4 regions of the Streptomyces sp. f51 genome follow, and region 4 is predicted to be linked to each of the others. Evidence: riboswitches for the same ligand, from Rfam matches in the RefSeq annotation. Region 4 holds a riboswitch; each other region holds the start of a gene.
The links. Region 4 has a riboswitch for S-adenosylmethionine ahead of thrC (threonine synthase). Riboswitches for the same ligand answer to the same signal wherever they lie in the genome.
Positions count from the first base shown of each region.

Region 1: linked by a shared signal. The riboswitch ahead of WJM95_RS00215 (cell envelope biogenesis protein OmpA) and the one ahead of thrC (threonine synthase) in region 4 are both predicted to bind S-adenosylmethionine.
Region 2: linked by a shared signal. The riboswitch ahead of WJM95_RS34880 (ABC transporter substrate-binding protein) and the one ahead of thrC (threonine synthase) in region 4 are both predicted to bind S-adenosylmethionine.
Region 3: linked by a shared signal. The riboswitch ahead of WJM95_RS08335 (aminotransferase class V-fold PLP-dependent enzyme) and the one ahead of thrC (threonine synthase) in region 4 are both predicted to bind S-adenosylmethionine.

Region 1 is NZ_CP149798.1:47,891-55,208, forward strand. It holds gene WJM95_RS00200 (amino acid ABC transporter ATP-binding protein) at 1-703, opposite strand, end outside; gene WJM95_RS00205 (amino acid ABC transporter permease) at 700-1,704, opposite strand; gene WJM95_RS00210 (hypothetical protein) at 1,873-2,007, opposite strand; SAM riboswitch class IV at 2,165-2,309, shown strand; gene WJM95_RS00215 (cell envelope biogenesis protein OmpA) at 2,524-3,315, shown strand; gene WJM95_RS00220 (expansin EXLX1 family cellulose-binding protein) at 3,433-4,395, shown strand; gene WJM95_RS00225 (SpoIIE family protein phosphatase) at 4,487-5,698, opposite strand; gene WJM95_RS00230 (IclR family transcriptional regulator C-terminal domain-containing protein) at 5,790-6,548, opposite strand; gene WJM95_RS00235 (MarR family transcriptional regulator) at 7,012-7,318, opposite strand, start outside.
Region 2 is NZ_CP149798.1:7,995,807-8,003,124, forward strand. It holds gene WJM95_RS34860 (MFS transporter) at 1-1,187, shown strand, start outside; gene WJM95_RS34865 (cupin domain-containing protein) at 1,265-1,717, shown strand; gene WJM95_RS34870 (nucleoside deaminase) at 1,797-2,276, opposite strand; gene WJM95_RS34875 (LLM class flavin-dependent oxidoreductase) at 2,409-3,245, opposite strand; SAM riboswitch class IV at 3,439-3,549, shown strand; gene WJM95_RS34880 (ABC transporter substrate-binding protein) at 3,769-5,403, shown strand; gene WJM95_RS34885 (ABC transporter permease) at 5,400-6,476, shown strand; gene WJM95_RS34890 (ABC transporter permease) at 6,480-7,318, shown strand, end outside.
Region 3 is NZ_CP149798.1:1,863,914-1,871,231, forward strand. It holds gene WJM95_RS08315 (NYN domain-containing protein) at 1-1,058, opposite strand, end outside; gene WJM95_RS08320 (hypothetical protein) at 1,094-1,333, opposite strand; gene WJM95_RS08325 (rhomboid family intramembrane serine protease) at 1,487-2,242, shown strand; gene WJM95_RS08330 (Lrp/AsnC ligand binding domain-containing protein) at 2,285-2,566, shown strand; gene WJM95_RS08335 (aminotransferase class V-fold PLP-dependent enzyme) at 2,606-3,967, opposite strand; SAM riboswitch class IV at 4,154-4,270, opposite strand; gene trpD (anthranilate phosphoribosyltransferase) at 4,369-5,433, opposite strand; gene WJM95_RS08345 (cytochrome bc complex cytochrome b subunit) at 5,617-7,257, opposite strand; gene WJM95_RS08350 (Rieske 2Fe-2S domain-containing protein) at 7,254-7,318, opposite strand, start outside.
Region 4 is NZ_CP149798.1:3,295,856-3,303,173, forward strand. It holds gene groL (chaperonin GroEL) at 1-57, opposite strand, end outside; gene WJM95_RS14375 (cold-shock protein) at 363-566, opposite strand; gene WJM95_RS14380 (MoaD/ThiS family protein) at 1,009-1,284, opposite strand; gene thrC (threonine synthase) at 1,281-2,579, opposite strand; SAM riboswitch class I at 2,597-2,753, opposite strand; gene WJM95_RS14390 (glucosyl-3-phosphoglycerate synthase) at 2,958-3,902, shown strand; gene WJM95_RS14395 (trehalose-6-phosphate synthase) at 3,981-5,435, shown strand; gene otsB (trehalose-phosphatase) at 5,950-6,804, opposite strand; gene WJM95_RS14405 (DUF3263 domain-containing protein) at 6,989-7,216, opposite strand.

The DNA of each region.
Region 1 (7,318 bases), 3.2 Mb from region 4:
TCCGCCCGCCGTCCATGAACACCACCCGGTCGGCGATCTCACGGGCGAAGCCGATCTCATGGGTGACGATCACGAGCGTGGTGCCGCTGTGGGCCAGGTCCTTGATGACGGCGAGGACCTCGCCGACCAGTTCGGGGTCCAGGGCGGACGTCGGTTCGTCGAAGAGGATGACCCCGGGCCGCAGGGCCAGGGCGCGGGCGATGGCCACACGCTGCTGCTGACCGCCCGACAACTGCCGTGGGTAGGCGTTGGCCTTGTCGGCGAGACCCACCCGTGCGAGCAGCTCGCGGGCCAGCTCCCGCGCTCCGGGCCTGGACAGCCTGCCGGTCGCCACCGGGGCGGCGGCCACGTTGTCCAGCACGGTCAGATGAGGGAAGAGGTTGAAGTTCTGGAAGACGAACCCGATGCGGCTGCGCTGGGCCAGGATGACCCGCTCGCTCAGCTCCTTGAGCCGGTCGCCGTGCCGGCGTACACCGATGAGTTCGCCGTTCAGGCTCACATGGCCGACCTCGGGCTTCTCCAAGTGGTTGATCACGCGCAGGAGGGTGGACTTCCCCGAGCCCGACGGCCCCAGGATCACCGTGACCTCGCCGGGCCGTACGGTCAACTCCACGCCGTTCAGTACCTGTTGGATGCCGTACCACTTGTGGACGTCGTGCACCTCGACCGCCGCGGGCCGCGTCTCGCTCGTCACGCCGGTCATATCGCCGTCTCCCTGCGGACCCGGGCCCGCGCTTCGCGCAGACCGCTTCGTACCTTCTGCAACGGGGTCGGCGGCAGGGTGCGCAGCGCGCCCCGCGAGTAGTACCGCTCGACGTAGAACTGGATGACGGACACGACGCTCGTGAGGATCAGGTACCAGGCGGTGGCGACGAGGAGCAGCGGCACGATGTCGCCGGGGTAGGTGCTGCCCATGCTCTGCACGGATCCGAACAGGTCCAGCAGGGACACGTAGAAGACGAGCGAGGTGCCCTTGATCAGACCGATGAGCTGGTTGACGTAGTTGGGGGTGATGGAGCGCAGCGCCTGCGGGAAGACGATCCTCGCGAACTGGTACCGCTTCGGCAGGCCGAGGGCGGAGGCGGCTTCGTGCTGCCCCTGGTCCACGGAGAGAAGACCGCCGCGTACCACTTCGGAGGCGTACGCCGCTTCGTTCAGACTCAGTCCGACGACGGCGACGGCCATGTCGGTGGCCAGGCGGGACTCGTCGAAGGTGAAGAAGGCGGGACCGAACGGAACGCCTACGCTCAGCGTCTGGTACAGCGCGCTGAAGTTGTAGAGGAAGAGCAGGACCACGATGAGGGGTACCGAACGGAAGAGCCAGGTGTAGACCCAGCTCACCGCGCGGAGCACCGGACTCCGGGAGAGCCTGGCCAGGGCCAGGAGAATGCCGCCGAGCAGGCCCAGCAGGGCGCTGTAGAGGGTGACTTCGAGGGTGATCAGCAGACCGTCGAGAATGGTCGGGCGCAGGAACCAGTACTGGAAGCGGTCCCACTGGTAGAAGGGGTTGGTCACCAGGCCGTGGACGATCTGGGCGACCAGCACGAGCACCACGGCGGTGACGATCCAGCGGCCGGGGCGCCGGAGCGGAAGGACCCGCTGAGCCGCCAGAGGTGCGGGGGCGGCGGGGTCGTCGGTGCGGGGGATCGCCTCGGTCGGCGTCGCCGGCCCGAAGGACACGGCGCTGCCTGGGAGTTGACTCATGGAGAGCTCCAGCGGATTCGGACACCCCGGATCCGCGCAGGCGGCGACGCCGTGCCGAGAAAGGAGACGCTCGGTACGAGGCGGTGCGCGGCCGCACGCGAAACGGGTGCTGGACAGGTGAGGGGACGCGCCGCGACAGCGGCGGTCGTCAGAGACTCGGAGGAACCGTCAGCCCTGGCTGATGGGGCGACACATGCCCGTACACAGGGCGCTGTTGACGCGCAGCAGGTCCACGGAGCGGTCGGCGCAGAGCACATCGCGACCGGTGCGCCGCCATGCGGCCGTCCCGTCAGCTGTGTGCATCGCCGTCACCATTTCTTCTCCGGCCGAAAAGGCATCCCGTTGTGGGCCGCACGTTAGGCCCGTCCCGAAAAGAATGTCAATGCGGGTGACCACCAGGTGAGACCGTGTTGTCGGCCTTCTTGACGGCACAACAGGGCGCCCCGAGACTGACATGGACGGTCACGATTGTCAGCGCCCTCGGTGCGGTTCCGTCCGCTCCGGAGGTCATCGGCCCCGGCCCGCTGACAGGCAACCCTTCCACCGCGACGGGGTGCCCCGGGTGACGACCGGGTTCCGCCGGTGCGGCGGGACAAGCGTGGTCTCGCGTCTCGCGAGCCCTGAGGTGGGGACCGGTGGGAATGCCAAGGAACGGCTTGACGAGGCGCCTGCACATCGATCTGTTGCGTGTCTCCAGCGCCTACTGATCCGCGACCGGTCCGTCCGATCCGGACCGGTGCGACAGGCGCAGTCAATCCGCATCCCGGCCGCCGGTGCCCACAAAGCGGCGGTGGCTTCCTTCTTCCCCCAGGGAGAGTCATGCCCGAGACAGCTTCGCGCACGTCCAGTTCCGCCAACGCCCGTCCCTGTGAGCAGACTTCGCTGCCCTCGGTCCTTCGGCTCACGCCGGCGGCCGCGCCCTCCGTCCTCCCCCGCCGTGTCGACAGCCGCATCGGCGTGGGCCTGGCCGGCGGCTTCTACCCGGCTCCGCACCGCTACGAGCTGTATCTGTCGCGGAGTTGTCCGCACTCGCTGCGCATCGCCATCACGCTCGGGCTGCTCGGGCTGTCGGACTCGGTCGCCACCACGCTCCTCGTGGACCCCGTGCGCACCCCCGACGCCTTCGCTTCGCTGCGCCGAGCCTACGAGGCCACCGAGCATCACTTCGACGGGCCGCTGACCGCGCCCGCGCTGTGCGACCGCTGGAGCGGACGCATCGTCAGCAACCACACGCCCGACATCCTCCGCGACCTGGCGGGGCTGCTCTCCGGCCACACCACGACCTGCCCCTCCACGCTCTGCCCTCCGTCCCTCACCGCCGACATCGAAGCCCTCCGCGATCTGCTGGAGCGCGATGTCACCCCGTCCGCCCGGCCCTCGGAGCTCGCGGCGGCCCTCGACCTGCTCGACTGCCAACTCGCCGGGCACCCCTACGTCCTGGGCGACGGGCTCACGGCGGCGGACGTCGACGTCTGGGTGGCGCTCACCGGTCTTGGCTGCCCGGAGGTCCTCGGCGCGCGTCCCCGGCTCGTGGACTACGTACGCCGTCTCGGCGACCACCCCGCCTTCAGGCCCGGCACCGAGGCGGTGCCCCTGGCGGCGGAGGCCTGACGCCCGCCGCGGAACGAGATCCGTCGGATTCGTTGGACGTGACCCCGTCAACACGTGGTCCGTAGTAGACATGCGACGAGTCCCGCTCGGTCCCGCGCGGGTGGAGAACGGATGCGCATGAAGCAAACGAGCCGATCCGCAGGGCGGCGCGGACGCCGGCCGAGGCCGCGGAGCGCCGCCCTGGTCGCGCTGGTCACGGCGGGGGCCCTGGTCTGTCTGGTCGTGGCGTTCCGTCCCGGCGCCCACTCCGCCGACACGGCCGGGCATCCCGCCGCCTCGACGGCCGGCGGTTCCCGGCAGACCCCGGATCCGGGCCGGGCGACCGCGTCCGGATCGACGTCCCCCACGGCCGGGCGGTCGCCCGATCCCACGCTCTCCCCGTCCGTGACGGCCCGCCCTTCCGCCACGTCGGCGCGGCCGTCGGCCTCGGACGCACCGCGGGCCGCGGCGACGGCCGCTTCCCTGGCGGGACGGATCCGCCCGGGGGTCGGCTACCGAGGAGTGGCGACCACGTACGACGCCGGGAAAGGGGACGGCTCCTGCTCCTACGGTCCGGGCGACGACGTCCTGACCGCAGCGATGAACCACACCGACTACGAGACGTCCAAGGCGTGCGGGGCGTACGTGCTGGTCCGCGCGGCCGGCGGCGCCACCGTCACGGTCCTGATCACCAATGAATGCCCGACGGGCTGCGCTCCCGGGCAGCTCGACCTCAGCGCGCAGGCGTTCGCCCGGCTCGCGAACCTCTCGGCCGGCCGCATCCCGATCACCTGGAAGCTGCTGAGCCCCGGCACCGCCGGTACGGTCGCGCTGCGCTACAAGACCGGGTCCAGCCGCTACTGGTGCGCGCTCCAGGTCATCGGGCACAGGAATCCGGTCGCCCGGCTCGAACTGCGCAGCGGCGGCGGATGGCGGCCGCTTCCACGCACCGCCTACAACTATTTCCTCGCGGAGGACGGCGGCGGATGCGGCGGCACCGTCAGGATCACCGACATCTACGGAGAACGCCTGACCGTCGAGGGCATCGCGCTGCGTCCCGACGCGGTGCAGCCGACCCGGCTCCAGTTCGCCCGGCACTGACCCGGGCCCCTCCAGGCGTGCGCCGTCGCACGCCTGGACACGCGGAAGGGGGGTGAGCGACCTCAGTCGCCCACCCCCCTCACCCGCACGACTATTCCGGGCCCCCGCCGCAGCCCACCCCGGCGACCGCGGGAGGGGTGCCCGCGCCGACCGCGGTCACCGGTTCGGCGGGGACCGGCTTGCGCAGCAGCAGCAGCGCCGCGTCGTCGTGCAGACGCCCGCCCACATGGGCCTGGAGCTCGGCGTCGAGCGCGGCGAGCGTGGTGGCCGGTTCGTCGGACACATGCCGTGCCAGCCCTTGGGCGAGGGCGTAGAACTCGCGGCCGTGGTCGCGGGCCTCGGTGACGCCGTCGGTGTACAGCAGGAGCTGGTCGCCGTCGGCCAGCGGCAGCACCTGGAGGCTCGGGGACTCCCCCGTCAGGGCCCGCAGCCCGAGCGGAGGAGCGGGATCGACGGGGTCGACCGACACGACGGTGCCGGACGCGCGGACATGCAGCGGAGGAGCGTGTCCGCAGTTGACGACCTCCAGCCGGCCCGGCTCGGGGTAGCCGGCGACCACGGCGGTGACGAAGTCGTCGAAGCCCAGGTTGCGCGCCAGGCTCCGTTCGATCCTGGCGACCACGGCGAGAAGGTCGGGTTCGTCGTAGGCGGCCTCACGGAAGACACCGAGCACGAGCGCGGCCGTACCGACGGCCGGCAGCCCCTTGCCCCGGACGTCACCGATGATCATCCTGACGCCGTGCGGTGTGGGCACCAGCGCGTACAGGTCGCCGCCGATCCGGGCCTCGGCCGCGGCGGCGCTGTAGCGCACGGCCACCTGGAACGGGCCGACGTTCGACGGAATGGGCGCGAGGAGCGCGTGCTGCGCCGCCTCGGCGACCGAGCGTACGGCCGCGAGGACCCGCTCCCGGCGCCAGCGCAGGGCGCTGGCCAGGACGCTCGCCAGGGTGACGGACGCCAGCGCGGACAGGACGGCCACGAGCTCGCCGCCCGGAACGCCGTCCCGTATGCCCAGCACCGCGCTCAGCACCGAGGCCAGGAAGCCGACGCAGAGAACCCCGTACGGCCGGCTGGTGGTGGCCGCCAGCGCGGGTCCCGCGGCCAGCAGCGGCAGCCAGAGGATGCCCGCCCGGCCCGCCAGGTCGACGAGCACGATGGCGCCGACGATCAGTAAGGGCAGCACCGATGTGCCGAAGGCGAGGTGGGCGGCGCGCTTGCGGGCCGCCGCCCAGGAACCGGATCCTCGGTTCCCGAACGTCCGTTTCAGCCAGTGCTCGCCAGTGTGCTCTCGGGCCCGACTCATTCTCGTCCGCAGTCCTCACCTGGGTTCATCCCTGAAATGTCCGGTTGGTCTAGGAAAGACGTTCGAGACGTGATCCACAAGCACGGAGATTTCAAATAGTGAGCGACAGGCCCCTGGTCACGCGGTTCGCGGTCGGGATCAGCTTCGTCACCACTTCACGGAGCCGGGGCAGCCGCTCCGCGGGGAGCGAGACGCCGAGCGAACCGAGCGTGTCCCCGCTGTAGACGGGTACGGCGACGCAGACCGTTCCGAGAGCGTACTCCTCCAGGTCCGTGACCGCAGGGGCCACGGGCGACGTGGCCAGGCGCCGGAGCAGTTCCGGCCGGCTGGTGATGGTCCGCGGGGTGAGGTCGGCGAGTGTGTGCCGGGCGAGGTAGTCGTTGCGGGACTCCTCGTCGAGTTCCCGCAGTACGGACTTGCCGAGAGCGGTGGCGTGGCCGGCGTCCTCGAATCCGACCCAGAGGTCGACCCGGGGTGCCCGGGGCCCGTCGACGATCTCGGCGACCCTGATCTCGCCCTCCTCGTAGAAGGTGAGGTAGGCGGCCGAGGCGAGTTCGTCGCGCAGGGCGGCGAGAGTGGGACGGACCCGGCTGAGCAGCGCCTGCCCCCGGCCCTGGGTCTGGAGCGTCTGCATCTTGTCGCCCAGGATGAAGCCGCCGTCGTCCAGCTTGCGGATGTATCCGTCGTGGACGAGGGTCCGCAGCAGGTGGTAGGCGGTGGCGAGCGGAAGCTCGGTCTCACGGGCCAGCTGTTTGGCGGGCGCGCCGGTCTCGTGCGCGCTCACCGCCTCCAGCAGGCGGAAGGCCCGCTGGACAGAGGTGATGAGCGTGGGCCCGTCGCGAGCTCCCATGCCCCCAGCGTGCGCCGAGCCAGGAGGACAGGCAAGGCAGGGTCGACGGCACGCAGTGCCCCCGGCGGCCCCGGTCCCGGCCGAAGACCGCAAGGCCCCTCCGCCCGGAACCGGCCGACGGCTCGGCTTCAGAACCCGCCGACCCCGATACCGGGCGACGCCACTCCACCCGCGACCGGCCGACCGCCCGGCTTCGGAACCCGCTGACCCCGGTACCGGGCAACGCACCGCAAGGGCCACTTCGCCCGAACCCGCCCGACGGCTCGGCTTCAGAACCCGCCGACCCCGATACCGGGCGACGCACCGCAAGGGCCACTCCACCCGCGACCGCCCGGCGGCCCCACTTCAGGACCCGCTGGCCCCGGACCCGGCGGACGGAGCCGCCGGACCCGAGCCCGGCCGGCGATACGCCCCTCCGGACGGAGCCCCGCGCGGGCCACTCCGTCCGGAGGGGCGGGTCGCTTCAGGACCGCCCGGACCCGCGCCGCGTGAACCCGGTGCCGTCGAGGCGTCCGAGGAGGCCGGCGAGCCGTGTCGTGTCCTCCGAGGTCCACGCCGGTTCGGCGAAGACGTCCTCGGCCACGTGTTCGGCGGTCACGAGCATCTCCGCGAGGCGCTCCCGGCCGGTCTCCGTCAGGGCCGCGTAGGCCACCCGCGCGTCCCGGGCGTCCGCGTCCCGCCTGACCAGCCCGATCCGCTCCAGCGGTACGAGCCCCCGGGTGACACCGGACGCCGTCAGCCCCAGCGCCTCCGCCAGGTCCACCCGGCGC
Region 2 (7,318 bases), 4.7 Mb from region 4:
TGGCGATGATCGACGCGGTGGGCACCGGCGCCTTCCTGGCCGTGTCCGTGCCCTTCATCACCCGGGCGGTCCACCTGTCCGAACGCAACCTCGGCTTCGGCCTGGGCCTGTCCGCGGCCATCGCCCTGGGCACGGCGATCCCGATCGGGATCCTGGCCGACCGCATCGGCCCGAAGAAGGTCCTGGTCGGGGTGAGCCTGTGGCGCGCCGCCTGCTTCGTGGTGTACCCGTTCGTCCAGAACCTGTGGCAGTTCCTGACCGTGGTGTGCCTGCTCGGCCTCGTGGACAAGGCCGCGGCACCGATGGAACAGGCCCTGGTCGGGCAGGCCGTGCCGACCACGGAACGGGTCAAGGTCGTCGCGATCCTCCGGTCCATGCGCAACGTCGGCTTCACCGTCGGCGCCCTGCTGGGCGGGGTCGGGCTGCTGATCGGCACCCGGGCCGGTTACACCGTGATCCTGTTGCTCAACGCCGCCTCGTTCGCGGTGCTCGCGACGGTGGCGTCCCGGCTGCCGCTGCTCAACGCACCGACGGGGAACCTTCGCCGGAGGTTCTCGGTCGGCGTACTGCGCGACGGATCGTTCCTCTCGTTCGCCGGGATCAACGCGATCCTCACCATGCACATGACTCTGCTGAGCATCGGCATACCGCTGTGGATCGTGGGACACACCGATGTCTCCGCCGCGCTGATCTCCCCGCTCGTCGCGGTCAACACCGTGCTCGCGGTGCTCCTGCAGGTGCGGGCGAGCCGGGGGACCGACGACATCCCAGGTGCGGCACGGGCCCTGGTGCGCGCCGGCGTCTCCCTCGCTGCCTGCTGTCTGCTGCTCGTCACGGCACCGAGGCTGCCGGTCGTACTCGCCGTCGGCGCGCTGGTGCTGGCCATGATCGCGCTGACGGGAGGCGAGTTGTGGCAGTCCGCCGGAGGCTGGGGCGGCTCGTATCTGCTCGCGGCACCGGGCCAGGAGGGCGTCTATCTCTCGGTCTTCTGGCTCGGGGTCGCCGTGCAGCAGATCGCGGCACCGATCCTGGTCAGCCTGATCGTCACGGTCGGCGCCGCGGGATGGGTCGCGCTGGCCGCGCTGTTCGCCGCGAGCGGCCTTGCCGCTCCCGCGATCGGCCGGTGGGCGCAGGCGGAGGCGGCGAAACGGCCGCGGCAGGACCCGAGTCTGGCCGAGGCCACCTGAAACACCTGTATCGGCAACATTTATACCGACACCACAGATACCGGCACCACCTGTATCGACAATACCCTGGGAGAGAAATGTCTGTTCCGCTGTATGTTCCGCCGGGCGGGGGAGAGTTCGTCGACATCCGGGACACGAAAAGGACGTACCTGAAGCTCACCACACCGGATTCCGAGGGGGAGTTCGGATTCTTCGAGCATCACATGGCTCCCGAGGCCAAGGGCGCCAGTCCGCATGTGCACAAGAAGTCCACGGAGATGTTCTACGTGGTGCGTGGTGAGATCGAGTTCACGATCGGCGACCGGAAGGTGGTGGGCGAACCGGGCGCGTTCGCCTACGTTCCCAAGGGGGAGCCGCACGGTTTCACGAACCGGGGCAAGGAGGACGCCACTCTGCTGATCATGTTCTATCCGATCTACGATCGCGAGGACTATTTCCGCGGTCTGGGGCGTCTCACGGCCAACGGGCGAAACCCGAGCCTGGAGGAATTGCAGGAACACATGGCCAGGTACGACCAGTTCATGGTCTGATCCGCGCCTGATCGTCCACACGGGAACGGGGCCCGGCGGCGCGTCACGCCGCCGGGCCCCGATGCGCTCTTTCGTGCCGTCAGCCGGCCGCGTCGATGCGGGCCCGGAAGCGCAGGTTCAACTCCTTGACCTGCTGGGCCAGTTCCGGGACCGGGCCGGCGGTCTCCAGGCCGGGGACGACGTCCCGGATGGACAACGGGCTCAGGGGCGAGGTGATGGGCACGCCCCACTCGGCCTTCCAGTCCCGGGCCTGCTGGGACGAGCTCGCGTACACGATGCGGCCCAGCCCGACCCAGCCGTGCGCGGCCGCGCACATCGGGCAGTGCTCTCCCGAGGTGTACACGGTCGCCGTGGCCCGTTCCTCGGGGCTCAGGTTGGTCGCGGCCCAGCGGGCGAGTTCGAACTCGGGGTGCCGGGTCGGGTCCCCGGTGCTGGACTCGCGGTTGCGGTCCTCGGCCAGGACCTTGCCGTCCGCGTCGGTCAGCAGCGAGCCGAACGGCCAGTCACCGGCGTCGACGGCCTCGGCCGCGAGGTCCAGGCAGCGGCGGAGATGGACCAGGTCGGCCGCGCTGACGGCGGAGGACCGGCCGGTGTCACCGGCGTCGGGGCTGTCGCCGTGGTGAGTGTCGTGGGTGTTGGGGGCCACCGTGGCTCCGTCTCTGTGGGCGTGGGCGTGGGCGTGGGGTGTGGGCTATGCCAGGTGGGCGGCCACGGTGGCCAGCGCCTGCCACGCCACCTCGGGCCTGAGGGTCTCGTCCGGGTCGCCGTTGTAGGGGTCGAGGACCACCGTGCCGGCACCGGCGAGGCGCAACTGCTCGATGTCGTCGAGGACCTGCTCGATGGTGCCCTCGCCGGCCCGGCGGTCCGGATGGTCGACCGGCTTCGGCGTGAGCCGGAGAACGATGCGCGGCGCCAGATCGGGCGCGGGCTGCCCGAGTTCGGCGGCGATGCCCTTCAGGCGGTCCACCGCGTCACGGAACCACGGCATGGTGAACCGGAGCGGGTGCCACGGCAGGCCGAGGCGGGCCGCCCGGCGCAGTCCCGCGTCGCTGTTGCCGCCGATCCAGATGGGGATCTGCCCGCTCCGGTAGTCCGCCTCGTCCGCCCACGCGGTGCGCAGGGTCTCCAGCAGTTCGTCGGTGAGCGCGCCACGCCGCTCGAAGGGAACGCCGAGCGCGTCGAATTCCTCCCTGGCCCAGCCGACACCGACCCCGAGGATCAGCCGGCCGCCGGAAAGCTGGTCCAGGTTGGCGGCCATTCGCGCGACGAGCAGGGGATGCCGGTAGGGCGCGATGAGAACCGTGGTGCCCAGCTTTACCCGGGTCGTTAAACCGGCCAGCCAGGAGAGCGTCGTAAAAGGATCGTAGAACGGGGCGGGATACTGTTTCGCGACATCCGATGTGATGGCCACGTGGTCGGAGACCATCAAGAGGTCGAAACCGAGGCCTTCCACCGTCCTGGCCCAACGGGAAAGGGTTTCCGGGTCGGTGCCGGGTCCGAAATTGGGGACGTTGACGCCTATCTGCATGGCTGAACCCTAGCAACCGCTCACCATGGGTGGTCAGTTGGTTCTCACGCTTTTCCGGCCGCAGTTTACGCTTCTCTTCTGAAGGTCCGGTCCCGCGCAATATGATTGCAATGTGACGGCCCATCAGATTGCAATCATATCGCTTGCCGCGCGCCCTTGACGCCGGGGGAACCGGGAATCTACGGTGAGCGCGAGCTACGAGTTCCGGTGATCAAGCCCTGGCTGGCCGGACGGCAACCCTCGACGCAGTGGGGTGCCCCAGGTGAAGGCTCGGCGGATCTTTCCTGTTCTGCAAGTGCGTTCCCATCGGTCCGAGGGCCGACGACATTCCCGGGAGGACAGCGTGCCAACGGCCCTTGTGCTGTGCTCCCGGCGCCACGTCGATCTGCTGCTGGTCTGCAGCTGTCTCTGTCACGGCTGACCGGCACCCACACTCCACCTCCTTCACACGACAGCGCGCTCGGCATGCCCTGCCTGCCGAAGCCCCTTCGTGCACCCCACCATGCGGAAGCAGAGACCAGCCATGGCACAGCACGACACCACCAGACCCGTCCGGACCCTCGGCGCGATATCGCTCGGCACGGCGTTCCTGGTGGCCCTGACCGGCTGCACGAGCAGCAAGGGCTCCACCGGCTCCGCGGAAGCGGGGATCACCGTCGGCACCACGGACCAGGTCACCGCCCTGGACCCCGCGGGCTCCTGGGACGCGGGTTCCGGCACCATCGAGAGCGAGGTCTACGCGACCCTGCTCAGCGTGAGGAACGGCGCCACGGAGGTCTCCCCGGACCTGGCCACCGGGATCGAGCTGACCGGCCCCAAGGAGTACACGGTCACGCTGAAGAAGGGCCTGAAGTTCGCCAACGGCCACGAACTGACGTCGTCCGACGTGAAGTTCAGCTTCGACCGCACCCTTAAGATCGCCGACGAGAACGGTCCCTCGTCCCTCCTGTACGACCTCGACTCCGTCGCCGCCCCGGCGCCGACCACCATCGTCTTCACCCTCAAGTCGGCCAACGACACGCTGTTCCCGCAGGTGCTGTCCACCGCCGCCGGCTACATCGTCGACGAACAGGTCTTCCCCGCGGACAAGATCCTCGACGACAAGTCGATCGTCGCGGGCAAACCGTGGAACGGCCCGTACGGCGTGCGCAGTTACGACAAGAACTCGTTGGTCTCCTTCACCGCCAACAGCGCCTACGGCGGCGGTCTGGGCGCCGCAAAGACCAAGAACATCCAGTTGAAGTACTACACCGACGCGAGCAACCTCAAGCTCGACGTCCAGCAGGGCACCGTCGACGCCGTCTACCGCACGCTCACCACCGCCGACCTCGACGACCTCTCCAAGAAGAAGGACATCAAGGTCCACACCGGCTCGGGCAACGGCATCCGCTACATCGTCTTCGACTTCCGGACCCAGCCGTACGGCACCAAGACCAAGAAGCCCGACAAGGCCAAGGCGCTGGCCGTACGCAAGGCCGTCGCCGACTCCGTGGACCGGGCCCAACTCGCGCAGCAGGTCTACAAGAACAGCTACCAGCCGCTGTACAGCTCCGTGCCCGACGGACTCACCGGCGCCACCGCCTCCTTCAAGTCGCTCTACGGTGACAAGAAGGGCGGCCCCGACCAGGCGGCCGCCGCCGCGCGCCTGAAGGCGGCGAAGGTGGCCACCCCGGTCACCCTCAGCCTCCAGTACAACAGCGACCACTACGGTTCCTCCTCGGCCGACGAGTACGCGCTGGTCAAGTCCCAGCTCGAGGCCACCGGACTGTTCAAGGTGAACCTCCAGTCCACCGAGTGGACCCAGTACGGCAAGGACCGCGTCAAGCACCTGTACCCGCTCTACCAACTGGGCTGGTATGCCGACTACCTGGACGCCGACAACTACCTCTCGCCCTTCTACTCGGCCAACAGCTGGGTCGCCAACGACTACTCCGACCCCGCCGTCCGTGAGCTGATCAAGAAGGAGGAGACGGAGACCGACACCGCCAGGCGCGCCGAACTGCTCAAGCAGGCACAGGACAAGGCCGCCGCCTCGGTGCCCCTGCTGCCGCTGCTCCAGGGCTCCACCGCGATCGTGACCCGCACCGACGTCAGCGGTGTGCCCGACGAGCTGAGCAGCGCGTACCAGTTCCGCTGGGCCGGGCTCGCGAAGAAGTGAGCACCCTGACCCAGGACGTCCCCGCCGCCGCCCCGGCAGGCGGCGCCGCGGGGTACGGACTCACCCGCTATCTGGTGGTCCGCTTCCTCCTCATCATCCCCACCGTGCTCGTCCTCGTCAGCCTGGTCTTCTTCCTGATGCGCGCCACCGGAGACCCGATCAGCGCCGCCTTCGGCGACCGGCTCACCCCGGACCAGCTCCAGGCCAAACTGCACCAGGCGGCCTACGACCGGCCGCTGCTCACCCAGTACCTCGACTACCTCAGGTCCCTGACCACTGGCGACTTCGGTCACACCGTCACCGACAACCAGCCGGTGACCCACGTCCTGGGCACCTACGGCGCCGCCACCGCCGAACTCGCCATCAACGCACTCGTCGTGGCCCTCGTCGTCGGCGTCCCCCTCGGCCTGGTGGCGGCCGCGCACCGGGATCGCGCGCCCGACGCGGCGCTGCGGCTGTTCGCCGTCCTCACCTACGCCACCCCCGTGTTCTTCGTGGGACTGCTGCTGAAACTGGTCTTCGCGATCCGGCTCGGCTGGCTCCCCGCGTCCGGCCGGGCCAGCACCGACGTCCAGCTCTTCCTCCAGGACCAGTCCAGCACGACAGGGCTCTACCTCATCGACGCCCTGAGGAGCGGCGACGGGGCGGCCGTCGTCGATGTCCTCAAGCACGCGGTCCTGCCCGCCGTGGCGCTGGGTCTGCTCGTCGCCGGCATCATCCTGCGACTGGTCCGCACCAACCTGATCGGCACCCTTTCCGCCGACTACGTGGAGGCCGCCAGGTCCCGGGGCGTGTCGCCCCTCCGTCTGATCACCCGGCACGCGGCCCGGCCCGCCCTGATCCCCGTCGTCACCGTCCTCGGACTCCAGGTCGCCGGACTGCTCGGCGGAGCGGTGCTCACCGAGACCACCTTCGAGTGGAAGGGACTCGGCTACGAACTCGCCCACTACCTGACGGTGCGTGACTTCCCGGCCGTGCAGGGCATCGTGGCCCTGTTCGCCGTCGTCGTGGCGGTGACGAACTTCCTCGTCGACATCCTCGCGGCCCTCATCGATCCCCGAGTGAGGTACTGAGCCGTGGCACAGCTTCTCCTCCGCCGCCGGACACCCCTGCCGCAGCGCCTGCGCATGCGGCTGCGGACCGGCGGCGCAGTGCAGCGCGCCATGCTGCTCACCGGCGCGGTCCTCACGGCGCTCTTCCTCCTCGCGGCGCTCCTCGGCCCGCTGCTCGCCCCGCACGGCTACGCCCAACTCCAGAACGAGTCGGGTCTGTTCGGATCACAGCAGCACCCGAGCGGAGCCCATCCGCTGGGCACCACCATCGCCGGGTACGACGTCCTGTCCCGCACGGTGTGGGGAGCCAGGACCGCGCTGGAGATCATCCTCGCGGCGCTGCTGCTGTCGGTGGTGCCCGGCACGGTCCTGGGCCTGGTCTCCGGATACCTCGGCGGCAGACTGGACCGGTCGCTGGTCGGGCTGGCCGACGCGCTCTACGCGTTCCCGCCGCTGCTGCTCGCCATCGTCATGTCGATCGTGATCAGCGGAGGCCGGTCGAGTCTCGCCGGCGGTCTCGGCGCGGCGGCCTGCTCGGTGGCCGTGGCCTTCGTCCCGCAGTACTTCCGTGTCGTACGGGCCGAGGTGATCCGGGTGAAGGCGGAGCCCTTCGTGGACGCGGCCCGCGTGATCGGCACCGGAACCCGGCGGATCATGTTCCGGCACGTGCTGCGCAACGCGGTCCGCACCCTCCCGCTGATCTTCACGATCAACGCCTCCGAGGCCATCCTCACCCTCGCCGGACTCGGCTTCCTCGGCTTCGGCATCGAGCCCAACTCGGCGGCCGAATGGGGATACGACCTCAACCGCTCGGTCGCCGACGTCACCTCGGGGCTGTGGTGGACCGCGATCCCGCCCGGCCT
Region 3 (7,318 bases), 1.4 Mb from region 4:
AGCAGCCGCAGCCGCTGCTTCTCCAGCGGCATCTGGGGATAGCCGGTCTTGGTGACGTTGTAGCCGTCGACGACCAGGTGCGCCTGCGGCAGCGCGAGCAACTGGTCCAGGATCGCGGGGTCGTTCTCGGACAGCGCTCGGGTGGCGATGTCCTTCGGGGTCATCCGTCCCGGTTCGACCGCTTCGACCGTCTCGGCGGGCCGCACGGAGACGGGGGGCAGCGCCAGTTCCCGGCGCAGCCCCTGGGTCGCCTCCAGGACCGTGTCGAGCAGCAGCCGCACCCGCATGTCCTCGACGCTGCGCCCTTCGCGGGCGGCCTTGCGGGTGGCCTCGAGGGCCGCCTCGGCCTCCGCCAGACGCGCCTTGAGCCGCCGCGTCTCACTCTCGGCAGCGGAGACCTGGGTCTGGCTCTCCGCCTTCGCCCCCTCCGCCTCGGCCTGGAGCTTGCGCAGGGCCGCCTCGCCGCGCTTGACGTCGCTGAGGGCCCCGCGCAGCTTACGGTGAAGCGATTCCGCTTCCCTGCGGGCCGACTCCAGCTCCACGCGCAGCCGTTCGGTCTCGGAGCGCGTCTGCCCGCGGGCCTCCGCGAGCTCCGCGCGCAGCCGGTCGAGCTCGGCGCGGCTCTCCTCGTCGGCGCGCTCGGCGTCCGCCCGCAGGGCCTCCTCACCGGCGGCGGTCACGAGCTTCACCCAGCCCGCGGGGCGCACGACGTAGGCCGCGGCCGCCACGTCCAGCGGATCCGCGGCCGGGGGCGGCGCGCCCGAGTCGAGAGCGCCGACGATCTCGGGCTGGGCCTCTCTCAGCTTCTCGGCGATCCGCTGTCTGAACAGCGGGTCGGTCTCCAGCGCCGCCGCCATCGCGTTGCCGGCGAACTTGGCACGACGATTCGGAGCGAATCGGGCGTACTGCCGCAACTGCACGGGCAGTTCGGACACCGTCAGTCCGCCGAAGCCGTCCGAGACGATCTGCACGACCCGTCGGCGCACGCCGTCGGGCAGCGGACGGTCGAGCACCTCGGCGGTGCCGTCGTCCGGCTCCCCGCCTGTGGTCTCCACCATCCGTTCACCCCAATATCCGTGCGGGGCCCGCTCCCTCAGGAGCCGGCGCCCGGCCTGTCCACGAGTTCGACCTGATCCACCGCGTTGCACCAGCGGCACCGCACCGACTCGATGGTCTCACTGACTACCTCGCGCTCCTCGACCTTGGGCTCACCGGCCAGGTCCAGGTGCACATACTCGACGACCTTCGACGAGCGGGTCACGTCGAAACGCGTGAGGTTGCCGCAGAGGGCACAGCGCCAGCGGGTCTTCGCGTCGGGCAGGGGAACCGTCATAGGGCAGCCGCTTTCCTTCTAGTGTCCGTCCGGCGCCGGTTTTCCCGGTGCTATGGCTCGTAACCCTACGGCCTGGCGGGTACTCGACGCTCGGGTGTCCACGGCGGCGAGGCGGTCCGTACCCATCGGTCCTGTTACGTCATGCTCTGCACCATGATCGGCAATTGGAGTGCGACGGTCGGAAGGGCGCTGAGGGGCCGGTCGGCGCCGGTGACGTACGGGCTGATCGTCCTGTGCTGCCTGATCTTCGTGATCGGTCCCGCCTCGGGCCTCGATCCCGCGTACGGCACCGGGGACGAGCTGCTGGTCGCGCAGCGGGCGTACTTCCGCCGCTGGGGCGTGGTGCCGGCCGGTCTGTTCGGCGGGGCGCCGGGCGAGGCGTTGACCCCCGCGACCGCCCTGTTCATCCACGGCAGCTGGCTCCATCTCCTGGGCAACATGCTCTTCTTCTACGTCTTCGGGCTGATGACCGAGGAGCGCATGGGACACCTGGAGTTCGCCCTCTTCTACCTGGGCTGCGGGTATCTGGCCCTGCTCGGGTACGCGGCCGCCAACGCGACCTCCCAGCAGTCCCTGGTCGGGGCCTCCGGGGCGATCTCCGCGGTGCTCGGCGCGTTCCTGTACCTGTTCCCCAGGGCCAGGGTGACCAGTCTCTTCCCGTTCCTGTTCTTCCTGCCGCTGCGGTTCCCTGCCTGGGTGGTGCTGCCGTTCTGGTTCACCCTGCAATGGCTGGCCGCGGGCCGCAGCTCCTCGGGCCCCGGGGTGGCGTATCTGGCCCACCTCGTGGGCTTCACCCTGGGATTCGTCTACGCCTGGGCGCGGTTCCGCCGCCGCCCGGCGGTCGTGCCCTCCCTCGGGGTGCTGCCGGGGCCCCCGGTGGAGCGGCCGGGTCCCGTGGACCGCGAGTAGGGTGAGATCCCCAGCAGCGGCCCCCTAGGGAGAGAACCAGCCGTGATCACCGCGATCGTCCTCATCAAGACCAGCGTGGACCGGATCCCCGAGATCGCCGAGTCGATCGCGTCGCTGGAGAGCGTCAGCGAGGTCTTCTCCGTCACCGGCACCTACGACCTGATCGCCATGGTCCGGGTCCACGCCCACGACGACCTGGCGGACGTCATCCCCGGCCGGATCAGCAAGATCCCCGGCGTCGAGGCGACGGACACGCACGTGGCGTTCCGCACGTACTCCCAGCACGACCTGGAGGCGGCGTTCGCGATCGGTCTCGACTCCTGACCGACGCGGCGCCGCCTCCGGGCGGGGCTGTCCCCGGTGTCAGACCGCGGGGACGCAGCGGCCGCCCTCGGTGCGGTACTGCCAGCGCGCGCCGTCACGGACCAGCTCGCGCACGGCGCGGACGAACCGCTCGACGTGCTCGTCCGGGGTGCCGGCCCCGAAGCTGACGCGGATCGCGTTGAGGGACTTCTCGCCGGGGGCCGCCTCGGGGGCCCCGCACTCCCCCTGGGTCTCCGGGGCGCTGCCGAGCAGCGTGCGGACGAGCGGGTGGGCGCAGAACAGGCCGTCGCGCACTCCGATGCCGTACTCGGCGGAGAGCGCGGCCGCGAAGTGCGAACTGTTCCAGCCCTCGACGACGAAGGAGATGACGCCGACCCGCGGGGCGTCGTCGCCGAACAGGGAGAGGACCCGGACCTCGGGGACCTCGGCGAGGCCCGCGCGAACGGTGCGGATCAGGTGCCGCTCACGGGCGAGCAGGTTGTCGAAGCCCTCCTCGGTGAGCGCCTTGCACGCGGACGCGATCGAGTAGGCGCCGATGACGTTCGGCGAGCCGGCCTCGTGGCGGGCGGCGCTGTCGTGCCACTCCACGTCCACGCCGCCGTCCGCGCGCCGGGTGACCTTGCGGCTGGCGCCGCCGCCCGCGAGGTAGGGGTCGGCCTCGCGCAGCCAGTCGGAGCGGCCGGCGAGGACACCGGAGCCGAAGGGCGCGTACAGCTTGTGCCCGGAGAAGGCGACCCAGTCGACGTCGAGGTCCTGGACCGACACCGGGTGGTGCGGGGCGAGCTGGGCGGCGTCGAGGACGATCCGGGCGCCGTGGGCGTGCGCGGCGGCGGCCAGTTCCCGCACGGGCCACAGCTCCCCGGTGACGTTCGAGGCGCCGGTGACGCAGACCAGGGCCGGTCCGTAGGGGTCACGGGCGGCGAGGGCACGCTCCAGGGTGTCGACGGCCTCGCCCGGGGTGCGCGGGGCGTTCAGGTACGTCACCCGGGCGTCGCGCCAGGGCAGCAGCGAGGCGTGGTGCTCGGTCTCGAAGACGAAGACCTGGCAGTCGGCCGGCAGGGCCGCGGCGAGCAGGTTGAGCGAGTCGGTGGTGGAGCGGGTGAAGACGACCTGGTCGTCGGCGCGGCAGTCGAGGAACTCCTCGACGGTCCTGCGGGCGTTCTCGAAGAGGTCGGTGGACAGCTGCGAGAGGTAGCCGGCGCCCCGGTGGACGCTGCCGTAGTAGGGCGCGTACGCGGCCACGTCGTCCCACACCCGCTGGAGGGCGGGCGCGCTGGCGGCGTAGTCGAGGGCCGCGTAGGTCACCTCGCCTCCGGTGACGAGGGGGACGGTGACATCCCGGCCCAGAACGGGCAGCGGGGCACAAACACTCTGGTCGGCGGCAACGGTGGAGACAGACATGGCGAGCTCCTGTGAGAGGCAGGCGGGATCACCGCGCGAGCCGGCCGCCGGAGGGCGGCGCTCAGCGCGGGAGGAGGTGAAAAGGGTGTGCGGAGGCGGGGCTCGGCGCCCTAGCGCATTCGCTTGCTCACAGAAGGCTCCCTCGAACGACCAGGACCCCTGGTGGTCCGCCCGGAGAGCGGGAGGGGTCCGCGCTTGCCGTAGGCCTCGCTGCCTACGACCTGGTCTTCACCCGGGGCACCCCGCCACGGACGGAGGGTTGCCGGACAGCCGGCCGGGGCCTGATGGCTGTCACTCATGACCTGGTACAGCATCTTGCCAGAGGATCTTCCCCGCGCAAGACGCAGTCCAGGATCCGGACTGCGTCCCGCGCGGGATCCCGCGTGGCTCCGATGCGGGGATCAGGCGTTGCTGGCGGCCACCCAGCGCTCCAGGGTGCGCCTGGCGGCGCCCGAGTCGATCGACTCGGCCGCCCGGTCCATCTGGTCGCGGAGCTGCCCGGCGAGCGGCTCCCCGGTCGGTGACAGGGCCACCAGGGCCGCCGCCGAGTTCAGCAGGACCGCGTCCCGTACGGCCCCCTGCTCGCCGTCCAGCAGGCGCCGGGCGACCTCCGCGTTGTACGAGGCGTCGGCGCCGCGCAGCGCCTCCACCGGGACGATGTCGAGCCCGACGTCACGCGGGTCGAAACGCTCCTCGGTGACCCTGCCGTCGCGGACGACCCACACGTGGGAGCCCCCGGTCGTGGTCAGCTCGTCGAGGCCGTCGTCGCCACGGAAGACCAGCGAGGAGTTGCCGCGCTCGGCGAATACGCCCGCCACGATGGGCGCCATCCGGAGATCGGCGACACCGACCGCCTGAGCCTTCACCCGCGCCGGATTGGTCAGCGGTCCGAGCACGTTGAAGGTGGTCCGGATGCCCAACTGGCCGCGGGCCGCCGCCACATGACGCAGCGCCGGGTGGAACTTGACCGCGAAGCAGAAGGTGATCCCGGCCTCCTCGGCCACCTCGGCCACCCGCTTCACGGGCAGTTGGAGGTTGACGCCGAGCTTCTCCAGCACGTCCGAAGAGCCGGACGCGGAGGACGCGGCCCGGTTGCCGTGCTTGACCACCTTGGCGCCGGTGCCGGCCACCACGATCGAGGACATCGTGGAGATGTTGACGGTCTTCGCGCCGTCGCCGCCCGTTCCGACGATGTCGACCGTGTGCCCGGGCACCTCGATCACATTGGCGTGCTCGTACATCGCCCGGACGAGTCCGACGATCTCCTGGACGGTCTCGCCCTTGGCCCGCAGGGCCACCACGAACCCGGCGATCTGCGCGTCGGTCGCCTCGCCGCGCATGATGCGGTCCATCGCCCAGGCCGTGTCGTCCGCGCTCTGGTCGCGGCCTTCGAGCAGTCCGTTCAGTACCGCGGGCCAGGAACGGCCCGCCGCGGTGTCGCCTCCAGCGGGGTTCACAGCGCTCATGGTCGCTCCTGGGTTCGTAGGTCACGCGGTCGCGGATGGGACGGCGCCGGTGACACGGTCGTGGGTGGCACGGGATGAACTCACCCCGCGGCACCGGGTGAGTCCACCCTATCCAGCCGCGGGACGGCGAAGAGCCCCGTCCGCTGCGCGGACGGGGCTCCTGCCGTGGCGAACTGCCGGGGATCAGTGGTGGCCGTGGCCGCTCGTGATCTCCTTGTACTCCTCGACGGTGGGCTTGGGGATCTGGCCTTCCTCCCCGTAGAAGCCCTTGCTCATCTTGGCGCGCAGCTTCTGCGCACCCGAGACCTTGCGCTCGACACCGTTCTCGTCGACCGTCGGGCCGATCTCGGCCGGCTTGTACTGCTCGTGCGCGGTGAGCGTGTGCAGCGCGTCCTGGCTGAGCGGCTCGTGGACCTCGATGAACTCACCGTGCGGCAGGCGCTTGATGATGCCCGACTCGCGGCCGTGCAGCACCTTGTCCCGGTCCCGGCGCTGGAGGCCGAGGCAGATCCGCTTGGTGGCGATGAAGGTGAGCACCGGCACGACGAAGAAGGCGATGCGCACGAACCAGGTGATCGAGTTGATCGCCAGGTGGAAGTGCGTGGCCCAGATGTCGTTGCCGCCGCCGACGAGCAGGACGAAGTACCAGCTGATCCAGGCGGCACCGAACGCGGTCCGGGTCGGGACGTTGCGCGGGCGGTCCAGGATGTGGTGCTCGCGCTTGTCGCCGGTGACCCAGGACTCGATGAACGGGTAGACCGCGATCGCGACCAGGACCAGCGGGAAGATCACCAGCGGGATGAACACGCCCAGGACGAGCGTGTGGCCCCAGAGGTTGATCTCCCAGCCCGGCATGACACGGATCAGGCCCTCGGAGAAGCCCATGTACCAGTCGGGCTGGGCGCCCGTGGACACCATGTCGGGACGGTAGGGACCCATGGCCCAGATCGGGTTGATCGAGGCGATCGCCGCGATGGCCGCGATGACACCGAAGACCAGGAAGAAGAAGCCTCCGGCCTTGGCCATGTAGACGGGCAGCAGCGGCATGCCGACGACGTTCTCGTTGGTCTTGCCGGGGCCCGCGAACTGCGTGTGCTTGTGGTAGAAGACCAGGATCAGGTGGCCGACGACCAGGCCGAGCATGATGCCCGGCAGCAGCAGCACGTGCACCGAGTAGAAGCGGGCCACGAAGTCGCCGCCCGGGAACTCGCCGCCGAACAGGAAGAACGACAGGTACGTGCCCACGATCGGCACGGACAGGACCGCGCCCTCCATGAAGCGGACACCGGTGCCGGAGAGCAGGTCGTCCGGGAGCGAGTAACCGGTGAAGCCGGTGAACATGCCGAGGACGAACAGCAGGAATCCGAAGACCCAGTTGACCTCACGCGGCTTGCGGAACGCACCCGTGAAGAACACGCGCATCATGTGCACGAACATGCCGGCGAGGAAGATCAGCGCGGCCCAGTGGTGGATCTGACGGATCAGGAGACCACCGCGCACATCGAAGGAGATGTGCATGGTCGAGTTGAACGCCTCGGACATCAGCTGGCCCTGCAACGGGACGTAGCTGCCGTTGTAGACCACCTCGTTCATCGACGGGTGGAAGAACAGCGTCAGGTACACACCCGTGAGGATGATGATGATGAAGCTGTAGAGGCAGACCTCACCCAACATGAACGACCAGTGGTCGGGGAAGATCTTGCGCATGTTGGACTTGGCCAGGGAGTAGATCCCGAGACGGCCGTCGGCCCAGTCGGCCACCCGCTCACCGGCGGGTGCCTTCTCGCGCGAGGGGCGCGAGCCGGAGGTGGTGGTAGTGCTCATCCGCGCTCCCAGAATGCAGGACCGACGGGCTCCTTGAAGTCGCTGAGCGCTTCGAGGTAGC
Region 4 (7,318 bases):
CATCCCGCGCTCGAGACCGCGCCGTGCCTCCTCGTCGAACGCGATGATCTTGGCCATGTGAAGTGGTCCTCCCGGACGGGGTGGATTGCTCCGGATCGCGCCCGCGCCCGCGACGGACGGCCCTCGAACCCTGTGGTTCCTTGCCCCACAGGCCCGTGAGCCTCGCCGGCCCGATCCAAGTTCTGTCACTCTCACTGGGAGAGTGCTAACGCCAATGATTAGCACTCGACCCCGCCGAGTGCAAGGTGCGCTCGCGAAGCGAGCCCCCTGGAAGCCTCCGGGGAACGCACGAGGGGCCCGCATCCCTGGTGGGATGCGGGCCCCTCGTGCGTGAGTTGAGTCGCTGGTCGTTCGCGCCCGGATCAGACGGCGAGTTTGACCATGTCCGCCTGCGGACCCTTCTGGCCCTGCGAGATCTCGAACTCCACTCGCTGACCCTCTTCAAGGGTGCGGTAGCCGTCCATCTGAATCGCGCTGTAGTGCACGAAGACGTCCGCACCACCGTCGACCGCGATGAAGCCGTACCCCTTCTCCGCGTTGAACCACTTGACGGTGCCCTGAGCCATGCCTAACTCCCCTATTACTGGCCCTTGCACAGATCCGCACTTCGCGGATCCGGGTCAGACCTCACCCCCCAAACGGTTGGGGGTGTGCGCCGGAACGCGTCGACCGCGGCTGAATGTATCTGTCCAACTGCCCTCTGCAACAGGTCAGTCGGACGAGAATTCTGGGCATGGCCGATCAATGATTTGCGGAGATTACGCGAGGATCCGGGGCAAGTCGGGCCCCACAAATGCCATAAAATGCCCAAAAAGGCGAGCCACTTTGGCTACTTCTTGTCGGCGCTCGAACAGCAACTCATATGCGTCCGGCATGAAACCAACATCGAAAGCGAACGGGCTTCCCCAACTCTAGCGCGTTCAACCCTACAGAATTGCCCCCTCCGCTTGTCTCGCGGAGGGGGCAATTCTGTGAACGCGATGTGTTCGGCATTACCGAGGGTAACGATCAGCCTCCGGCGACGGCCGGAATGATGGAGACGCCGGACCCCGCCGGGGTCGCGGTTTCCAGGCCCTGCTCGAAGCGAACGTCGTCGTCGTTGACGTACACGTTGACGAAACGGCGCAGCTTGCCCTGGTCGTCCAGGACGCGCGCGGCGATGCCCGTGTGGTTCTTCTCCAGGTCGCCGATGACCTCGGCGAGGGTCGCGCCCTCGGCCGACACCTCGGCGGCGCCACCGGTGTAGGTGCGCAGGATGGTGGGGATGCGGACGTTGACGCTCATGATGCGAGGCCAGCCTCTCGGAAGGAGTCCAGGTTCGGGCGGATGGTCGCGGTCAGCCCGGTGTCGGAGGCCACCGCGTCCAGGGTCTTGAGGCCGTCGCCGGTGTTCAGCACGACGGTGGTCAGCGTCGGGTCGAGGAGACCGTTCTCGATGAGCTTGCGGGTGACACCGACGGTCACCCCGCCGGCGGTCTCCGCGAAGATGCCCTCGGTGCGCGCGAGCAGCTTGATCGCGTCCACGATCTGCCCGTCGTTCACGTCCTCCACCGCGCCGCCGGTGCGCCGCGCGATGTCCAGGACGTACGGTCCGTCCGCCGGGTTGCCGATGGCGAGCGACTTGGCGATGGTGTCCGGCTTCTGCGGCCGTACGACGTCGTGGCCGGCCTTGTAGGCGACGGAGACCGGGGAGCAGCCCTCGGCCTGGGCGCCGAAGATCTTGTACGGCCTGTCCTCGACCAGCCCGAGCCTGATCAGCTCCTGGAGTCCCTTGTCGATCTTCGTGAGCTGGGAGCCGGAGGCGATCGGCACGACCAGCTGGTCGGGGAGCCTCCAGCCGAGCTGCTCGCAGATCTCGTACGCCAGGGTCTTGGAGCCCTCGGCGTAGTACGGCCGCAGGTTGACGTTGACGAAGCCCCAGCCCTCGCCGGCCGGGTCGCCGATCAGCTCGGAGCAGAAACGGTTCACGTCGTCGTAGTTGCCCTCGATGCCGACGAGCTCGCCGCCGTAGACCGCGGCCATGACGACCTTGCCCTGCTCCAGGTCGTGCGGGATGAACACGCAGGAACGGAAGCCGGCGCGGGCCGCCGCGGCGCCCACCGCTCCGGCGAGGTTGCCGGTGGAGGAGCAGGAGAGGGTGGTGAAGCCGAAGGCGCGGGCCGCTTCGAGGGCCTGGGCGACCACGCGGTCCTTGAAGGAGTGCGTCGGGTTGCCCGAGTCGTCCTTGACGAAGAGCTTTCCGGCGTCGACACCCAGCTCACGGGCCAGGTTGTCGGCCTGGACGAGCTTGGTCCAGCCCGGGTTGATGTTCGGCTTGTCCGCCACGTCCGCGGGGACGGGCAGCAGCGGCGCGTAGCGCCAGATGTTCGCGGGTCCCGCTTCGATCCGCTTGCGGAGTTCCTCGGTGTCGTACGCCGAGAAGTCGTAGGCGATCTCGAGCGGGCCGAAACACTCCTCGCAGGCGAAGACCGGGCCGAGCGGGACGCGGTGTCCGCACTCGCGGCAGGAAAGCGCCGCGGCCGGGCCGAGATCCACCGAGTCGGCGGAGTTCGTGGTGCTTGCAACTGTCTGCGCAGCCATGGAGGCGAGGCCCTTTCTCCTCATCTTCCTCACGGCGCACTTCGCCGTGAGACGGATTTGGCACCTTCCCGAGCCGGGAGCCTCGCGACGCGATCGACATCGATCGGTACGAGACCGGCTGGAGGGTTGCCGGGGCTTCATCGGGCCGTATCCCTCTGCCCCTCTGGATGAGCGGTATTTGATTGTTGAACTGTTGAACGCGATACGCGCCGACGATCCAGGACATGCGATGGTCATGCGCGTTGTTCAAGACTGTAACCGAAGGCCAGGACAGTTGAGATAGTCGTCCGAACCGCGAGACGAGCCAATCGATCTGCCGCTGGCCGCAGCGGGCACGCCGATGAGAGCGTGTGATCAGACAGTGAGGAGCCGCAGACGGTGCTGAGAGAAGTCGAGAGCTGGCTGAGCACACGCTCCTGGTCCGTGACCGACCGCCCGCTCCACAAGCTCATGGCAGCCAAACGCATCACCGGCTCGACCGTCAGTGTCGTGCTGCCCGCGCTCAACGAGGAGGAGACGGTCGGCGAGATCGTCTCGATCATCCGCCACGACCTGATGCAGCAGGTGCCCCTCGTCGACGAGATCGTCGTCGTCGACTCCGGCTCGACGGACCGCACCTCCGCGGTCGCCGCCGCCGCGGGCGCGCGGGTCGTGCACCGCGACGACATCCTCCCGCGGATACCGGCCGTGCCCGGCAAGGGCGAGGTGCTGTGGCGCTCGCTCCTCGTGACGAGCGGGGACATCGTCTGTTTCGTCGACGCGGACCTCAGGGAGTTCTCGTCCGACTTCGTCTCGGGGATCGTGGGCCCACTGCTCACCGAGCCGGGCGTCGACCTCGTCAAGGCCATGTACGACCGCCCGATGGCCGGCGGCGGCGGACAGGGCGGCCGGGTCACCGAGCTGATGGCCCGCCCCCTGCTGAACATGCACTGGCCGCAGCTCGCGGGCTTCGTCCAGCCCCTCGGCGGCGAGTACGCGGCCCGCCGCTCGCTGCTCGAACAGCTCCCCTTCCCCGTCGGCTACGGCGTCGAGCTGGGCATGCTCGTCGACGCCCTGCACCTCGTGGGCCTCGACGCCCTCGCCCAGGTCGACGTCGGGGTGCGCAAGCACCGCCACCAGGACGGCCAGGCGCTCGGCCGCATGGCCGCCGCGATCTACCGCACCGCGCAGCTCCGGCTCGCCCGCGGCCATCTGATCCGCCCCTCCCTCACCCAGTTCGAACGCGACCGGGACGGTTTCCGGCCGCGCACCTACTCCGTGGACACCGAGGAAAGGCCGCCGATGACCGAAATCTCCGAGTACCAGACGCGCAGAGCCGCGTAGTCCGGCGCCCGCGGCCGCGCATCGCATACGGCCGAAGGGCGCGTTTGAGCGTTTCGAGACGGGGCTAGGTTTCGAGGCATGGCTTCAATGCATGGTGCCCACAGGATCCTGGTCGCCTCCAACCGCGGCCCGGTCACCTACGAGGTACGGGAGGACGGCTCGCTGCACGCCCGGCGCGGCGGCGGCGGACTCGTCTCGGGCCTCTCGGCGATCGGGCCGGACGCGGGCGCCCTGTGGGTCTGCTCGGCCCTCGGCGACGGCGACCGGGAGGCGGTCGGGCGCGGGGTGGGCGAGGACGGCGTACGGATGCTCGCCATCGACGCGGACACGCACGCCGACGCGTACAACGGCATCGCCAACTCCGTGCTGTGGTTCGTCCACCACATGCTGTACCAGACCCCGCTGGAGCCGGTCTTCGACGCGGAGTTCCGGCGCCAGTGGGAGTCGTACCGCGCCTACAACCGGGCCTTCGCCGAGGCGCTGGCCGAGGACGCGGCCGAGGGCGCGGCCGTGCTGGTCCAGGACTACCACCTGTGCCTGGTGCCCGGGATGCTCCGCGAGCTGCGCCCCGACCTGCGCATCGGCCACTTCTCCCACACCCCCTGGGCACCCGAGGACTACTTCCGGATGCTCCCGGACGACATCCGCGCGGAGCTGATGGCGGGCATGCTCGGCGCCGACCGGGTGGCCTTCCTGACCTGGCGGTGGGCCACGGCGTTCATGCGCTGCGCGGAGCAGACCGAACCCGGCCGCTATGCCGCGCGGCCCTCGGGCGGTACCCCCGCGATCGAGCACCTGGACGGCGCCCGGCCGCCCGTGCGCGAGACCCGGGTCGGCGTGCACGGCCTCGGGGCGGACGCCGAGTTCCTGCGCGAGCGCTCGCACCGGGCGGACGTCGGGGAACGGATGGCCGCGCTGCGCGAGGAGATCGGCGCGGACCGCAGGACGATCGTGCGGGTCGACCGGACCGAGCTGTCGAAGAACATCGTCCGGGGGCTGCTGGCGTTCCGGCAGCTGCTCGACGACCACCCCGAGTGGCGCGAGCGGGTCGTCCACGTGGCCTTCGCCTATCCCTCGCGGCAGGACCTCGCGGTCTACCGGGACTACACGGCCGAGGTGCAGCGGCTCGCCGACGAGATCAACTCCGGGTACGGGACGCCCGGCTGGACCCCGGTGGTGCTGCATGTGAAGGACGACTTCGCGCGCTCGCTCGCCGCGTACCGGCTGGCCGACGTCGCCCTGGTCAACCCGATCAGGGACGGCATGAACCTCGTGGCCAAGGAGGTTCCGGTCGTCTCCGACGAGGGCTGCGCGCTGGTCCTGTCACGGGAGGCCGGGGCGTACGAGGAACTGGGCGAGGACGCGATCACCGTGAACCCGTACGACATCACGGGGACGGCACGGGCGCTCCACGAGGCACTCGGCATGCAGCCGGGGGAACGCGCGGAGCGCACCAAGCGCCTGGCCGCCGCGGCCACCGCGCTCCCCCCGGCCCAGTGGTTCCTGGACCAGCTCCATGCACTGGAGAGCTGAGGAGGAGCGGCGGGCGGCGGTCGCGGGTCCGGCCGGTGGGTGGGTCGGGGACGGGCCGGTGCATCAGCCCGTCGCCGTTGGATGAGGAGTGACTGTCGGTGGCGACGGGCATCGATGCACCGGCCCGCCCCCTCACGTCCCATTCCGGGTGCGGGTGCGTCGTCGTGACGGCGGGCCATCGATGCACCGGCCCGCCCCCTCGCGTCCCATTCCGGGTGCGGGTCCAGGGTCCAGACAGTTCCAGCCCCGGCCGGCGACGGTTCAGCCCCTCGGCCCGCCTTTCGGCCGCGGGGAGAATTCAGCCCCTCCGGCGTTTGAGGAGCGGGGTCCGGGGCGGAGCCCCGGGGGTGGCCCTCCCCCGGCCCGCCCTTTGAGTGCCGGGGAACATTCAGCCCCTCCGGCGATTGAGGAGCGGGGGTCCGGGGGCTGGCCCCCAGGTACGGGTCGGGTAGGGGCGGAGGGGGCGAAAACACGCCTGTTCCCGGCGCGGTCCGCCGGGCAACGAGCCCCCGGGTCAGCCGAGCGCGGCCGCGAGGGCGGCTAGGAGGCGGACGACCCCGGCGGGCCCGTCGACCACCAGGTCGGCGCGTTCGGCGAGCTCGGCGACCTCCGAGCTGCCGCTGCACACGAGCAGCCCCGGAACCCCGTCGGAGCGGAGCTTGTCGACGGCGGCGAAGGCGGGCAGGTCACCCAGGTCGTCCCCCGCGTAAAGGACGGCCTCGGCCCCGGCCTCCCGGACGTACTCCATGAGGGCGACGCCCTTGTCCATGCCCGGCGGGCGCAGCTCCAGGACCATGCGTCCGGGCTCGACGATCAGCCCGTGCCGGGCGGCGAGCTCACCCAGCGGCTCCCGCAACGCCTCGAACGCGGCCTGCGGATCGGCGGCGCGCCGGGTGTGCACGGCGACCGCCCGGCCCTTCTCCTCGATCCAGGTGCCCTGCCAGGCACCGATCCCGTCGAGGAATCCGGGCAGTTCGGCGCGGACGGCGGCGACACCGGGGTGCGGGGCGGGGGCCGTGACCGTGCCGCTCACCGCGTCCCAGCGCTCGGCGCCGTAGTGGCCGAGGACGACCAGGTGTTCCAGGCCCGGTACGCCCGCGAAGCCGCCGTGGCGCACGGCCACACCGGCCGGGCGGCCTGTGACCACGGCGACGGAGGCGACCTTGGGGGCGAGCGCGGCGAGCGCGGGGACCGCGTCGGGGTGCGCCCTGGCCCGGTCGGGGTCGGGGACGATGGGGGCGAGGGTGCCGTCGAAGTCGAGCGCGACGACCGTCCGGGCGGGGTGCGTGAGGATCGCTTCCAGAGCTTCGCGTCCGGCGGGGGTCACCGGGGCCGGCAAGGAGTCCTTGGATTCGGGGTGGCTGCCCATGCACCGACCCTATCCGTGCGACGCCGGACGCACCCCCCACTCCCGCCCGGCCGGGCGCCCCTCCCCCGGAATGCCCGGATCCCGCCCCACCAAGATGTTCTCTCGCCCCCTCCGCCCCTGCCCGACCCGTACGGGGGCGCTGCTCCCGGGGCCCCGCTCCTCGAACGCCGGAGGGGCCGGATCCTCACCTCTCCCCCCGGCGGGCCTCCCGTACGCGGCGGAGCCTGTTCACCGTCACCGGGTCGTGCGCCAGGGCGCGCGGGTCGTTCAGCAGCGCGTTGAGCAGTTGGTAGTAGCGGACCGGGGCCAGGCCCAGCTGTTCGCGTATGGCGCGCTCCTTGGCGCCGGGGCCGGGGAAACCGCGGCGCTCCAGGGCGAGAATGCTCCGTTCGCGCGCGGGCAGCTCTTCCATGGACAGCACGGTAGTCCCCGGCACCGACAGGCGCCGGGCCCGGGTCCGTGGCCACCGCGCGGCCGCCGTGCCCGGGCGCGGGTCTCGGAATGCGGAACACAC